2 regions of the Nesterenkonia flava genome follow, and region 2 is predicted to be linked to the other one. Evidence: riboswitches for the same ligand, from Rfam matches in the RefSeq annotation. Region 2 holds a riboswitch; the other holds the start of a gene.
What was found. A riboswitch is a leader RNA that binds a small molecule or an ion and turns the genes downstream of it on or off. The one in region 2 is predicted to bind S-adenosylmethionine.

Region 1 (7,087 bases), on a different contig from region 2:
GTGCAGGGCCAGTGGATTTGGGGCGACTCGGTCAACCCCACCGACCCCGACCTGACCCTGGTGCCAGAGGGCGAGGGCTGGGTGCTCAACGGCAAGAAGCGCTACTCCACCGGCTCCGCCGTCGGCGACGCTCTGCTGGTCAACGCCCGCATCACCGCCGGTCCGGAGGAGGGTCGCATCCTGGCCTTCGTGCTGGAGAACGGACGTGAGGGCGTGACCTACGTGGACGACTGGGACTTCCTGGGCCAGCGCCTCTCTTCCTCCAACACGGTGACCTACCAGGATGTGCGTATCACCGGCAACGATGTGCTGGGCTACCTCTCGGATGAGCCCTACTCCTCTTTGGTGACCCCCGGGATCCAGCTGGCTTTCGGCAACCTCTACCTCGGCATCGCCGAGGGCGCGCTGAACAAGGCCCGCGACCTGATCAACGCCCGCCCCAACGCCTGGTTCCTCTCCACCGCGGAGAAGTACCGCCACGACCCGTTCGTCCAGCGCCTGGTGGGCGACTTCAAGTCCCAGACCGCCGCCGTGGCAGCACTGGCGGAGAAGGTCAACCGCCGCTTTGACGAGGTGCTGGCCCTGGGCGCTCGGGTTACCACGCAGATCCGCGGGGAGCTCGCCATTGAGATCGCGGAGCTGAAGGTCATCTCCTCGGATGTCGCCACCCAGCTCACCCACCAGATCTTCGAAGCCACGGGGACGTCGTCGACCGCCTCCAAGCACGGCTTCGACCTCTACTGGCGCAACATTCGCACGCATTCGCTGCATGATCCGGTGGACTACAAGAAGCTCGAGGTCGGCGCCCACTTCCTCAACGGAGAGTTCCAGCCGCTCTCGCTCTACACCTGATCCTCACCCCACCCGCAATCTGAACTATCCAGTTCACGCTGGCGGGTAGGATGACGACGACGCCGCAGCCCACCTGCACCCCGACCCTTTGGGAGGACGCATGACAGAGTCAGCACAGGCCGCACCGGCCCAGTCCGTAGACGTTTCGCCGTGGGGCACCGAGACCCACACCCCCTACGCCGCAGCCGAGAACCGCTATGAGCAGTTCGAGTACCGCCGCGTGGGCCGCACCGGCCTGCTGCTTCCGCCCATCTCCCTGGGTCTGTGGTGGAACTTCGGTGACACGACCCCGTTCGCCACCCAGCGGGAGATCATTCGGCACGCTTTCGACGCCGGCATCACCCACTTCGACCTGGCCAACAATTACGGCCCGCCCTACGGGGCAGCCGAGGAGAACTTCGGCCGCATCTTCGCCAAGGACTTCCAGCCCTACCGCAACGAGCTGATCATCTCGTCGAAGGCCGGCTGGGATCAGTGGCGCGGACCCTATGGCAACTTCGGTTCGCGCAAGTACCTGCTCTCCAGCCTGGACGAGTCCCTGGAGCGCATGGGCCTGGAGTACGTCGACATCTTCTACTCCCACCGCGTGGATCCCGATACCCCGCTGGAGGAGACCATCGGCGCGCTCGACACCGCTGTGCGCTCGGGCAAAGCCATCTACGCGGGCATCTCCTCCTACTCGGCCGAGCGCACCGCTGAAGCCGTGGCGATCGCCAACGACCTGGGCACCCCGCTGGTCATCCACCAGCCCGCTTACTCCATGCTCAACCGCTGGGTCGAGGATGGCCTGCTGGAGACCCTGAAGGACACTGGTATGGGCTCGATCGCGTTCACCCCGCTGGCCCAGGGCCTGCTGACCAACAAGTACCTGAAGGATCCCAACGCCAAGCCCTCCGGCGGCCGCTCCACGTTGTTCGAGAACCACCTCAGCGAGGACAACCTGGCCCGCCTGAACCGGCTCAACGACCTCGCGTCCCGACGCGGTCAGACCCTGGCCCAGCTGGCGATCGCCTGGCTGCTGCGCGACGGCGGCGCCACCTCGGTGCTGCTGGGAGCCTCCTCTACCGCCCAGCTGGATGAGAACCTCGCGGCCGTTCAGAACACCTCCTTCACCAGCGAGGAACTCACCGAGATTGACGAGATCACCCGCGGCGAGTCCGGCATCAACATCTGGTCGGTCTCCTCCGACCTGTAGTCCTTCACCCGCAGTCCTCACGTCCCCGCCGCCGCGCAGATTCTCCTGTGGCCCATTCCACCTTTGTTGCCTCCTGTTGCGCTCAGAGTGTGGAACCCTTTGAACTACGCGGTGTGCGGGGCGTACTGTGGAAACAGTAACCATCCCGAGCGGCCGAGAGATCTGGCTCGTCGACGCCGCAGCAACCCGGGGATCCTGTGCACGTGAAACGCGTGCAGGCTCTCGCGCCGGGTGCTACTGCCAGGATCGATGGGAGAGCATTCATGAGCACTTCAGCACCCGCATTAGCCCGCACTGCGAACACCGCCACGGCCGTGAACAGCGAGGCCGCAGCACCCCGCTTTGATCCTTTGGACCTGCGTAAGGCGTTGGGTCAGTTTCCTCAGGGTGTGGTGGCGATTGCTGCCGAGGTCCAGGAGAACCCTGAGGTTCTGGTGGCCTCGAGTTTCACGGTGGGGGTTTCTCTGGAGCCGGCGCTGGTGACGGTGGCGGTTCAGCATACGTCGGCGACCTGGCCGAAGCTGCGTGATGAGGCGACTCATCTAGGGGTTTCGGTGATTGGTCGGGAGCAGTGCCATGTGGCGCGGCAGTTGGCCTCGAAGGATCGTGCTGGTCGTTTTGAGGGTGTGGGCCGCAGTGTTGATGGTGATGGGGCGATTGTCCTGGAGGGTTCTCCGCTGTGGTTTAAGACCCGGATCTTTAGTCAGTTCACGGCTGGGGATCATGATATTGCTGTGCTGGAGATTCTGGATCTGGGCTTTGATGAGGATGCTCAGGGTCTGGTCTTTCATCAGAGCCAGTTCAAAGAGCTCAACCCTCTTCTGTAGAGCCGACACACCGGTGTCCTGACCTGCCCGGTCACTCTGTCCGTTACTCCCCGACTCTCGCGCGCCCTCACGGTGCTCGCGCCCGCATCCTTGGAGGCCTGATTGTCCCGCCAGCCCCTGATCCTGTCCGCCTTCCTGATGAACACCACCAGCCACATCATCGGTGGCGCCTGGCGGCGGGAGGAGGCCCAGCAGCACCGCTTCAACGAGCTTCCCCACTGGATCTCCCTGGTGAAGAAGCTGGAGGATGCCGGGTTCGACATCGCGTTCTTCGCCGACGTCGTCGGTCTCTACGGCGACCACGAGGGCGGCTGGGCCTCCCATGTGCGCAAGGGTCTGCAGATCCCCTCCAATGATCCGCTCGTGCTGATCTCCGCGCTGGCCGCGGTGACCGACAGGATCGGGCTGGCCCTGACCTCGTCGGTCATTCAGGCCCACCCGTTCAACTTTGCCCGGCAGCTTTCCACCCTGGATCATCTCTCCGGGGGCCGGGTGGGCTGGAACGTGGTCACCAACTCGCAGGAGAACGCCCACCGCAACTTCGGCGGCGACGGTCTGGCCAAGCACGACGACCGCTATGCCTGGGCCGAGGAGTACCTCGAGGTCTGCTACAAGCTGTGGGAGGGCTCCTGGGAGGACGGTGCCCTGCTGCAGGACAAGACCGCAGAGCACGAGCGCGGCCGCGGCCTGCACGCCGACCCCGCCAAGGTCTCCAAGATCAACCACGACGGCGACCGCTACCGTGTTGAGGGGCCGCACCTGTCCTCGCCCTCACCGCAGCGGACCCCCTACCTTTTCCAGGCCGGCTCCTCCGACCGTGGCCGCGACGTGGCCGCCCAGCACGCTGAGGCGACCTTTTCCATGGCGCCGCGGCGCGACATCGCCGCCTCCCATGCCCAGGATGTGAAGGAGCGGACCAAGAAGTTCGGCCGCCGTCCCGAGGACCTGAAGTTTATTCAGGGGCTCTCCTTTGTGATCGGCTCCACCGAGGAAGAGGCTCAGGTCAAGGCCGCCGAGCTCGACGCCTCGATCGATGATCACGCGCTCATTGCCCACACCGCCGGAAGCCTCGGAGTGGATGTGGGGCACCTGCCCATCGACACGCCGCTGGACGATCTCGAGCACACCGAAGGCGCCCAGGGGCATCTCTCGGAGATCAAGCGCATGGCGCCCAATGGCCGCGTGACCCTGCGGGACCTGGCGCACTTCCGGGCCCAGTCCACCCGCGTGGTGGGCACCCCGGAGAAGATCGCCGATGAGCTGGCGGCCTGGCAGGATGCCGGGATCGACGGCATCAACATCATCAACTCCACGATTCCCGGCAGCTACGACGAGTTCATCGAGCATGTGCTGCCCGTGCTGCGCGAACGAGGACTGGCGCGCAGGCCTGAGGAGGCGACGTCGTCGTCGAGCCTGCGGGCTTCCATCACCGGGTCTGACCGGCTGCCGGAAAGCCATCCCGCCGCCCAGTACCGCGGGGCATTCCAGCACCTCAGTGCAGCTGCGACCGAGGTGCCCAAAGAGGAGTTCCTCAAGCGTTTCCAGGGCTGAGCAGTCGGCACCGTCGAACGTGGTGAAACATGTGTTGCAGCCATGCCATGGTCTTGCCGCTTTGTGTTTCACATGCGCGTAACACGGCAGGCATCTGCCGATAACAGCGGCTTTCTACCCTCGAAGCAGAAGCCCCCTTCCGGGGTGCTCTGCGCTGACGAGGAGATGACATGGCCGCCACACCTGCTGCTGAGGCACCCCGCCTCACTGAGGCATCACGACTGTCCGCACCATCGCCCTCGCCGGGTGCAGCCGCGGCGCCGCGGGACGGTGTCAACGAGATGCCGCCCCTGAAACGCGCTGTGCCCCTGGCGGTGCAGCACCTTCTGGCCATGTTCGTGGGCAACGCCGCGCCGGCCCTCATCGTGGGCGGAGCCATCGGCATGGCGACCAGCGAAGTCACCCTCATGGTGCAGATCGCCATGATCATGTCCGGCGTGGCGACCCTGCTGCAGACCCTGGGCGTGGGACCCGTCGGGGCTCGGCTGCCGGTGATGCAGGGAACCTCCTTCGCGTTCTTGGCGGTGGCCATCCCCATCGGTAACGAGTACGGCATCGGGGCCGTGTTCGGGGGCGCGGTGATTGCCGGCGTCGTGCAGGTGGTCTTTGGGGGTTCCATGCGCTGGCTGGCACGCCTGTTCCCGCCGTTCGTAGCTGGAATCATCATCCTGATCATCGGGATCAGTCTGATGCCCACCGCCATCAACTATGCCGCCGGGGGCTCGCCCGCGGAGGCGGCCGGCGATCTCGGTGCGCTGAAGTACTACGGCGTGGCCGCCGTGGTGGTCATTGTCACCGTGGCGCTGAATCAGTTCACCCGCGGTTTCACCTCCGTGGCTGCTGTGCTGATCGGGCTCATCGCCGGTTACGCTGTGGCGCTGGCCGCCGGCATGGTGGACTTCAGCCCCGTGGCCGAGGCAGGGTGGTTCTTCGCTCCGGCGCCGCTGCAGTTCGGTCTGGACTTCCACTCGGCGGCGATCGTGGCGATCACCGTGATCGCGATCGCCAGCTCCGTGGAGTCGATCGGTGATATCACCGCCGTGGCGCGCACGGGAGCCGGCCGGGCTCCCACCGCCCGTGAACTCAGCGGAGGAGTAATGGCCGACGGCATCGGCACCTCCATTGCCGCCATCTTTGGCGGGCTGCCGAACACCACGTACTCACAGAACACCGGGGTCATCGCCCTGACCGGTGTGGTCAGCCGGTTCGTGGTGGCGATCGCCGGCGGCATTCTTCTCCTGGCCGGATTCGTGCCCAAGATCGCGGCCGTCTTTAACACGATCCCCTACCCGGTGCTGGGCGGTGCTGTCCTGGTGATGTTCTCGATGGTGGCCTCGGCCGGTGTCCAGGTGATCGCCCAGGAGACGCTGGATCGCCGAGCCCTGCTGATCCTCGCGGTCTCCCTGGGATCCGGTCTGGGCTTCTCGCTGGCCCCGGAGGAGGTGCTTTCGGGCTTCCAGAGCGATATCCAGCTGCTGCTGGGCTCCGGAATCGTGCCGGCCATGCTCGTGGCCGTGGTGCTTAATACGTTCCTGCCGAAAACCGAGACTGAGGCGACCAATGTTGCGGGCGCCCGCGCCGGGGAGCCTGACGCTGTGGCGACCGGAGCTGCGGAGCCCGACGCTGTGAAAGCCAACGCTGGGAAGCCCGAGGTTATGGAGATCGGCGCTGCGCAGGCCCAGCCCGAGGTCCCGGCGGCAGCTGCGGGGAAGCGCTAGCGATTCAGCCCTCCTCGGGTGGCGGGGGTTCCAGGTGCCCGTTCGCTAGGTAGCCGTGAGACTTCATGCGGTGGTGCCGGCGGCACAGGCTCCAGAGGTTCGAGGCCGTGGTCCGGCCGCGAGCGCCGGGACCCCAGGGGATCCGGTGGTCCAGGTCCGCGCGTTCTGCGGGCACGCTGCATCCGGGGGCCTGGCATGTGCCGTCACGAAACATCAGCGCATCTCGCAGTCGAGCGGGCGGATCATGGCCCTCATAGGTGATGGCCAGCAGGTTCCTTGGAATCAGCGGGTCCACATGTCCTCGGCCTCTGCCGGACCTGGCGGAAGACGCACTGATCCCCGGGGTACCTGAGGCCGGTTCACGACGCGCTCCGGAACCTGGCGGAGGCGGATCGGGAGCTTCCGAATGAAGCATCATGTACCACTCATGCTGCACGCCGGTTGTGGGATCAATGCCCTCGCGAGCGAGTGCGCGGGCCTCCTCGGCGGGCAGCGCCCAGGCTCGGTCTGCGCTGACTCCGGGCTCTTGGCTCTGCCCCAGAAGTGTCCCGTAGGGAATCATGACCGCGATCTTGGCTCCGCTCAGGCCCTGTGAACCCCCGCCTGGCGCAGAGGACTCGAGGCTCGGGTTGTTGGTCAGCAGGGCGGTGAAAAGATCAGCCTCGCGCTGTTCGAGTGTGCGCGGATCACCCCCGCGCCGGGTCAGCCCCGCCAGTGGCGTCGGGTCCGGTGGAGTGCTGCCAGTGCTAGTGCCAACGCCAGCGCCGGTGCCAGCGTCAGTGCCAGTCTCGACAGCGGAGCCGGGAGTGGCGCTGAGTCCGGCACCGCTGTCAGCTTCGCTGGGAGGCGCTGGGGAGTGAGGCAGCGCTGGGGAGTGAGGCAGCTCGGAACCGTATGGCCAGCCGAAGAAGTCGCCGTGGGGTGCACAATCGCCGTCCTCTGAC
Region 2 (7,087 bases):
CGGCGTCCGAAGGTGGTGCGGTTCAGCAGGAACCATCCGGCCACCGCCACTAGGGCGAAGATCCACACGATGATGGGAATCCCCAGGACGTCTCCACGCAGCGCGTCGAGGAAGCCCTGAACTCTGACGATCTGCGTCTGGCGACCAGAGATCACCTCGGCGAAGCCTCGCGCAGCCACCAGCATCGCCAGGGTGGCGATGAACGGCACCACCCGCCCATAGGCGATGATGAGCCCGTTGATGATGCCGGCCCCCGCGCCCACCGCGAGTGCGGTGAGCACCATGAGGCTCCAGTGATAGTCGTTGGCCAGCGCTTGGGTGCCCAGCGTGGAGGCCCAGACGGTGGCCAGGCCCATGACCGATCCCACCGAAAGGTCGATTCCTCCGGCCGTGATCACAAAGGTGACTCCGATGCTGATGACGCCGATGACCGCTGCCTGCCGCAGGATGACCATGAGGTTGTCGAGGCTGACGAACCTGTCACCACCGGTGAGCACGCCCAGGGTGATGAGTGCGGCGAGCGCAAGGATCAGGCCGAGGCTGTGCCCGACGCTCAGACGGGTTCGCCGGGGTCCTGCATCCGCGGGCCCCGCGGGACTGAGATCGCGGTCCACGGAGGGCTGCTGCGGTCCGCTCTCGGCGCTGGTATTGGTGCTCATGCCTGGCTTCCTTCCATGACAAGGTCAAGGACTCTGGACTCATCGATCTCGGTGGCGGGCCCCGTGTGGACGACTCGCCCGTCTGCCACGACCAGCACGCGGTCGGCCAGGCCGAGGACCTCCTCGATCTCGCTGGAGACCAGCAGCACCGCAGCGCCTCGGGAGGTCAGTTCGCGTATGAGGGTGTAGATCTCCGCACGGGCGCCGACGTCGACTCCTCGGGTGGGCTCGTCCAGCAGCAGCACCTGGCAGCCGTGGACCAGCCAGCGGGCCAGCATGGCCTTCTGCTGATTTCCGCCTGAGAGGGTGCGAATCCTGCGCTCCACATCCGGTGGCGAGATGCTCAGGGACTCCGCCTGCTCACGGGCTGCGGAACGTTCGGCCGACTCTGAGAGGAGCCCGGCGCGCGCGAACCGGGAGAAGGTTGAAAGAGTGATGTTGCGGTAGACCGGCTCATCCAGCAGCAGCCCCTGGCTCTTGCGCTCTTCCGGCGCCAGACCCACGCCGTGGGAGACTGCATCAGGCACAGATCCCGGCCGGAGACGACGTCCGGCCACGGTGACGACGCCGGAGGTGGGTCGGCGGGCGCCGTAGACGGCTTCGAGGATCTCCGACCTGCCCGCGCCGACCAGCCCCGCGAGCCCGAGGATCTCCCCCGGGCGGACCTGGAAGGACACAGGTTCGAAGACCCCCTCTACCGTGAGCTCCTCCACACTCAGCAGCGGCTCCTGCTCGATCGCCCCGGTGGGCGCGCCGCCGAAGTCCGTGGTGACGTGGCGTCCAGTCATCAGGGAGATGAGTTCCGGCGTCGGAGTCTGGGCCACCTCCAGCCCGGAGGCAACGGTGCAGCCGTCCTTCAGGACGGTGATCCGGTCACCGATTCGGCGTATCTCCTCCAGCCGGTGAGAGATGTAGACGACGGCGACTCCCTGGCGGGTGAGCGAACGGACCACGCGGAAGAGGTTCTCCACCTCTTCGGGGTCCAGGACTGCTGAGGGCTCGTCCATGATGATCAGTCGCGCGTCATAGGAGAGGGCCCGCGCCATAGACACGACCTGCTGCCCCGCAGCGGGAAGTCGCCCACACTCCTGATGAACGGGGATCTCCGGGTGGCCCAGCCGGGCCATGAGCTCCCGGGCGCGGCGGTGACTCTCACGACGGCGAAGCACCCCGCCCGAGGCGAGTTCGTGGCCTAAGAAGATGTTCTCCGCCACGGAGAGCCCTGCCACGATGTCCAGCTCCTGATACATCGTGGCCACTCCCAGGCGCAGAGCAGCCATTGGCGAGGAGAGGGTGACCTGCTCCCCCTGCCAGTGGATCTCGCCGGCGTCGGGCTGGTGCACGCCCGCGAGCACTTTGATGAGGGTGGATTTTCCGGCGCCGTTCTGACCCAGGAGGCAGTGGACTTCGCCCGGCCGGACCATCAGGTCCACACCGTCGAGAGCCTTGGCACCGGGAAAGTGCTTAACGATGCCCTTCATGCGCAGCAGCTCAGGCTGCCGGTCCTCTGTGACCATGATCACAATCTAGGGCTACTTATGACGAGCGTCAAGCAAAAGTTTTTCTGTAGTCGACATATCTGTGCGTTAGACCATGCAGAAGTGCCGGTGGTTTACTGTCATTCATGCCACAGGTCCCGGAGCAGATCGCCTCAGCAGGCACCCTTGAGTCACCGGCCCTGCCCAACAGTGCAGGAAGCCTGTTTCAGCTGTTCCGAGACGGCCAGCCCCATACGCGGGCCTGGCTCGCATCCATGACCGGGCTGGCACGGTCCACGGTCTCCTCGCGCATCGAAGAGCTACTGGCCTCCTCGCTGATCGCCCCCGCGGGTGAGTCCTCCTCAACCGGCGGGCGCCCACCCTCCACCTTCATCCTCAACCCCGGGGCCCGCTGCACAGTCGCCGTTGACCTCGGCGGGACCCACGCACGGCTGGCCGTCACCGACCTGAGCGGGCACATTCTGGCCGAGGAGGACCACGCCCTGGCCATCTCACAGGGACCGGCCGCGGTTCTGGATGCCGTTGCCGACACCGCCGAGCGCCTGCTGGCCCAGGCGGAGCAGTCCCCCTCAGGCGTCCTGGGAGTGGGCATCGGCCTGCCCGGACCCGTGGAGTTCACCACCGGCCGACCGACCAGCCCACCAATCATGCCCGGCTGGGACGGGTTCGACGTTCCCGGTTACGTGCGCGAGCGACTGCCCGTGCCCGTGCTGGTGGACAACGACGTCAACACCATGGCCCTGGGTGAGCACACCATGGTCCACCCGGAGGTGGATCACATGATGTTCGTGAAGATCGCCACAGGCATCGGTTCGGGCATCATCAGCGACGGCCACCTCCAGCACGGCGCTCAAGGAGCCGCCGGAGACCTGGGGCACATCGCAGTACCCGGGGGCGATGATGCCCCGTGCACCTGCGGCAACAGCGGCTGCCTCGAGGCGGTTGCCTCAGGTCCGGCGATCGCCGCACGACTGCGCACATCAGGCCTGGACGTGCCCGACCACGCGGCGCTGCTGGAGCTCGTGCGCGACGGTGAGCCCGAGGCCGTGCGGGCCGTGCGGCAGGCCGGGCGGGACGTCGGCTCCGTGCTGGCCGGCTGCGTCAACCTGCTCAACCCCTCCGTCATCGTCATCGGGGGCGTGGTGGCCACGGCCGGGGAGCACCTGCTGGCGGGCATCCGGGAGACCGTCTACTCCCGCTCCCTGCCGCTCGCCACTCAGCACCTGCGGATCGTGGGTACGCAGACCAGCGGCCGAGCGGGCGTGCTGGGCGCCGCCGCGATGGTGACCCATCACATGCTGGCCGCTCCGCAGGTGAACGCTCTGCTGAGTTAATACGCCGTGTGACACAACGCCGACGCGTGCCGACGGCGTTGGTATATGTTCAGGGAAACGACCGTTTCCAGGAGCATACGCGTGAACACTGTGCTGAACGTATTTGATCTAGTCCCGCGATCAGCCGGCCAGAGACCGGAGGAGGCGATGGCCGCCAGCCTGGAGCTGGCGCGCCGGGCCGAGGACTACGGGTACCACCGCCTGTGGTTCGGCGAGCATCACCTCAATCCCGGGGTAATGGGCTACTCCCCCGCGCTCGTGATGGCCCTGGCCGGAAGTGTGACCACTCGCCTCCGCGTAGGCTCCGGAGCCGTACTGGCCGGAGCCCGCAGCGCGCTGAGCATCGCAGAGGAGTTCTCCCTGCTTCAGGCTGCCCTGCCTGGTCGGATTGATCTGGGCCTGGGGCGCAGTCCGGTGCGACGTCCGCCCCACGGCAAGAGGCCCTCTGCAGGGTCCGCCTCCGCGCACACCCCGCGAGGCAGGCCTCCGACACAGCCGCTTACCCATGCGGCCCGAGACCGCATCAGCACGGAGGGACTACTACTTCCCGCGGCGCCGGACCTGAGTCACCTGCTTGCTTCCGAGCGCTACGCCGCAACGGCCGAGCTGCTTGCCCCGCCCGCGGATAGCCCTCCCTACGCTGAGTTCATTGACCAGGTCCGCAGTTTCTTAGACCACACGGCGCAGGTCAGCGGCTCGCCTCTGCCCGATGCCACCCAGGACACGGACGGCACGCCGCAAGTCTGGGTGCTGGGCAGCTCTGCCGGCGAATCGGCGGAGGCGGCCGGAAGGAGGGGTCTGCGTTTCGGTGCCAACTATCACGTGGCCCCCTCGAACGCCCTCGACGCCGTCGAGCACTACCGCTCCCACTTTGTTCCGCACGAGCACCTGGAGCGCCCCACCGTGATGGTCTCAGCAGAGGTGCTCGTGGCGGATTCTCACACCGAGGCCGAGCGCCTGGCTCACGGCTACGACACATGGGTGCACAGCATCCGCAGCGGCGAAGGCGCCATCCCCTATCCCCGCCCCGGTGAGGCTGCAGCCCTCACCGGGGACCAGCGCCGCCTGGTGGAGGACCGCGTACGGACCAGGTTCGTGGGCACGCCCGGAGAGGTCATCGAGCACCTGCGGGTTCTCCAGCGCGCCACGAGCGCCGATGAACTGCTCATCAGCACCATCACCCACGACCCTGCGGCGCGACTGCGCTCCTATGAGCTGCTGGCCGAGTCATGGGATGCAAAGGCCCCGCGTACATAAACCGAAATATTTATTTTATGTTCACGCCAACGGTGTTAGCGTGACAGTGTCACGAGTTCCGGTGGAAAGCCCTGGCTGGCCGGACAGCAACCCTCTTTCACAGTGGGGTGCTCCAGGTGATGACAAGGCTCCTGCGCACGCAGGAGCAAGTGTGAACACTACGGAGGCCACAATGAGCAGCACATCACTGTCAGACGCCGCCGACGGCGGCTTTCATCTGGGCATCAGCCTGCGGGACACCGGCTGGCATCCCGGTTCCTGGTTCAGGATTGCCGACACGGCGGAGATCTTCACCGCGGAGTACTGGGGCCAGCTCGCCGTGGTCGCAGAACGCGGAGAGGCCGACTTCGTCACCTTTGAGGATTCCTTGGGACTGCACCGCAGGGGTCGGCTCGATACCTCGCTAGTGGCCTCCTGGCTGGGAGCCCGCACCGAACGCATCGGGCTGATTCCCACTCTGACAACTACCCATACCGAGCCGTTTCACGTCTCCAAGAACCTGGCGACCCTCGATCACATCAGCACCGGCCGCGGCGGATGGCAGGTCGAGGTCTCGATCACCGATGTTGAGGCCCAGCTGGTAGGGCGAGGCCACCCCGATCCGCAGCTCCATCCTGAAGGCTCCGCTTCCCGGGCCGCGGCACTCTTTGCCGAATCGGAGGAGGTGGTCGACGTCGTCCGCCGCTTGTGGGACTCCTGGGAGGACGACGCTGAGATCCGCGACGTCTCCTCCGGCCGCTTCATTGACCGCGAGAAGCTGCACTACATCAACTACGAAGGCAGCCGTTTCTCGGTCAAGGCTCCCTCCATCACACCGCGCCCGCCGCAGGGACAGCTTCCCGTGGCCTACAAGGGACAGAGCGAACCGGTGATCAAAGCAGCGGCCACCAGTGCAGACATCCTGTTCCTCCAGCCCGGTTCCCCCGGACGAGCACAACAGCTTCTCGAGGAGGTCCGCACAGTTGAGGCACTCTTCGCCCGAAGGCTTCCCCCGCTGAAGGTCTATGCCGATCTGCCCGTGCTTCTGGAGGACTCGCTGCCGCAGGCCCGAGGGCGCTGGGAGACTCTGGAGAGTCTCGCCGAGTCCGCAGGCGACTTCGATGACGGCGCTCTCGTCACTGACCCGGCAGGCGCTGTGGAGGCCATCAGCACCTACCGGAATCTTGGCTTCAACGGCGTGCGGCTAAAACCCGCCGAGCACCAGGAAGACGTGGCGGCCATCTCTGAGCTTCTGCTTCCGGCCCTGCGCAGCGCCGGCGTTCTGGCAGCCGCTCCGGAAACGCCCCTCACCCTGCGGCAGCGGCTGGGGCTGAACCAGGCCGTCAACCGCTACGCCCCGGCCCTGGCAGGAGGCCAGCAGTGAGCACCAGCACGCGCACCGGCACCTACACTCGTCAGGACGGACCGCCCCAGGTCATCCTGGGCGCCCATTTCCCGGGCGTGAACAACACCACCGTATGGTCCGATCCCGCCTCCGGCAGCCACATCGACTTCGAGTCGTTTCGGACCTTCGCGCAGATCGCTGAAAGCGGCAGGTTCGACTTCCTGTTCCTCGCCGAGGGGCTGCGACTGAGGGAGCAGAAGGGAAAGATCCACGATCTCGACGTCGTCGGGCGCCCCGACACGCTCCCGGTGCTGGCCGGACTGGCAGCGGTCACCAGGCGCCTGGGCCTGGCGGGCACCATCAACGTCACCTTCAACGAGCCCTATGAGGTGGCCCGCCAGTTTGCGACTCTGGACCACCTTTCAGCGGGTCGGGCGGCGTGGAACGTGGTCACCAGCTCCGACGCCTTCACCGGGGAGAACTTCCGCCGCGGCGGCTATCTGCCCCACGATCAGCGCTACGTCCGAGCTGAAGAGTTCGTCCGCGCCGCGGCAGCGATCTGGGACTCCTGGCAGGGGCGGGAGCCTGAGCAGTTCGTCTACCGCAGCAGCCAGTTCGACATCACCGGCCGGCCAGCTGTGCCGAGTCCGCCCCAGGGCCGCCCGGTGATCTTCCAAGCGGGGGACTCGCACCAGGGGCGAGACTTCGCTGCGCGCAATGCTGACGCGATCTTCACCCGTCACAGCACGCCTCAGGCGGGGAGACAGTTCTACTCCGACGTCAAAGCGCGCGCCACCCGGGCGGGCAGGGACCCGGAGAACCTGAAGGTCCTGCCCGGAGTGAGCTTCGTCATCGGTGACACCGATGCCGAAGCCGAGGAGCTCGCCGCCCACGTGCGCAGTCAGCAGGTCAGCGGACAGACCGCGCTGCTGATTCTGGAGCGCCTCTTCAACCGCGACCTCTCGGCCTATGACCCGGACGGGCCGCTGCCGGACATCGAGCCGGACACCGAAG

Region 1: linked by a shared signal. The riboswitch ahead of RH857_RS10605 (flavin reductase family protein) and the one ahead of RH857_RS03560 (LLM class flavin-dependent oxidoreductase) in region 2 are both predicted to bind S-adenosylmethionine.

Annotation. Positions count from the first base shown of each region.
Region 1 covers NZ_JAVKGT010000029.1:6,624-13,710, reverse strand. Annotated here, with positions in the region: gene RH857_RS10615 (acyl-CoA dehydrogenase family protein) at 1-852, shown strand, start outside; gene RH857_RS10610 (aldo/keto reductase) at 953-2,047, shown strand; SAM riboswitch class I at 2,185-2,303, shown strand; gene RH857_RS10605 (flavin reductase family protein) at 2,362-2,874, shown strand; gene RH857_RS10600 (LLM class flavin-dependent oxidoreductase) at 2,977-4,425, shown strand; gene RH857_RS10595 (uracil-xanthine permease family protein) at 4,596-6,143, shown strand; gene RH857_RS10590 (HNH endonuclease signature motif containing protein) at 6,148-7,087, opposite strand, start outside.
Region 2 covers NZ_JAVKGT010000006.1:68,950-76,036, reverse strand. Annotated here, with positions in the region: gene RH857_RS03580 (ABC transporter permease) at 1-659, opposite strand, end outside; gene RH857_RS03575 (sugar ABC transporter ATP-binding protein) at 656-2,176, opposite strand; gene RH857_RS03570 (ROK family protein) at 2,284-3,492, shown strand; gene RH857_RS03565 (LLM class flavin-dependent oxidoreductase) at 3,538-4,749, shown strand; SAM riboswitch class IV at 4,797-4,907, shown strand; gene RH857_RS03560 (LLM class flavin-dependent oxidoreductase) at 4,922-6,112, shown strand; gene RH857_RS03555 (NtaA/DmoA family FMN-dependent monooxygenase) at 6,109-7,087, shown strand, end outside.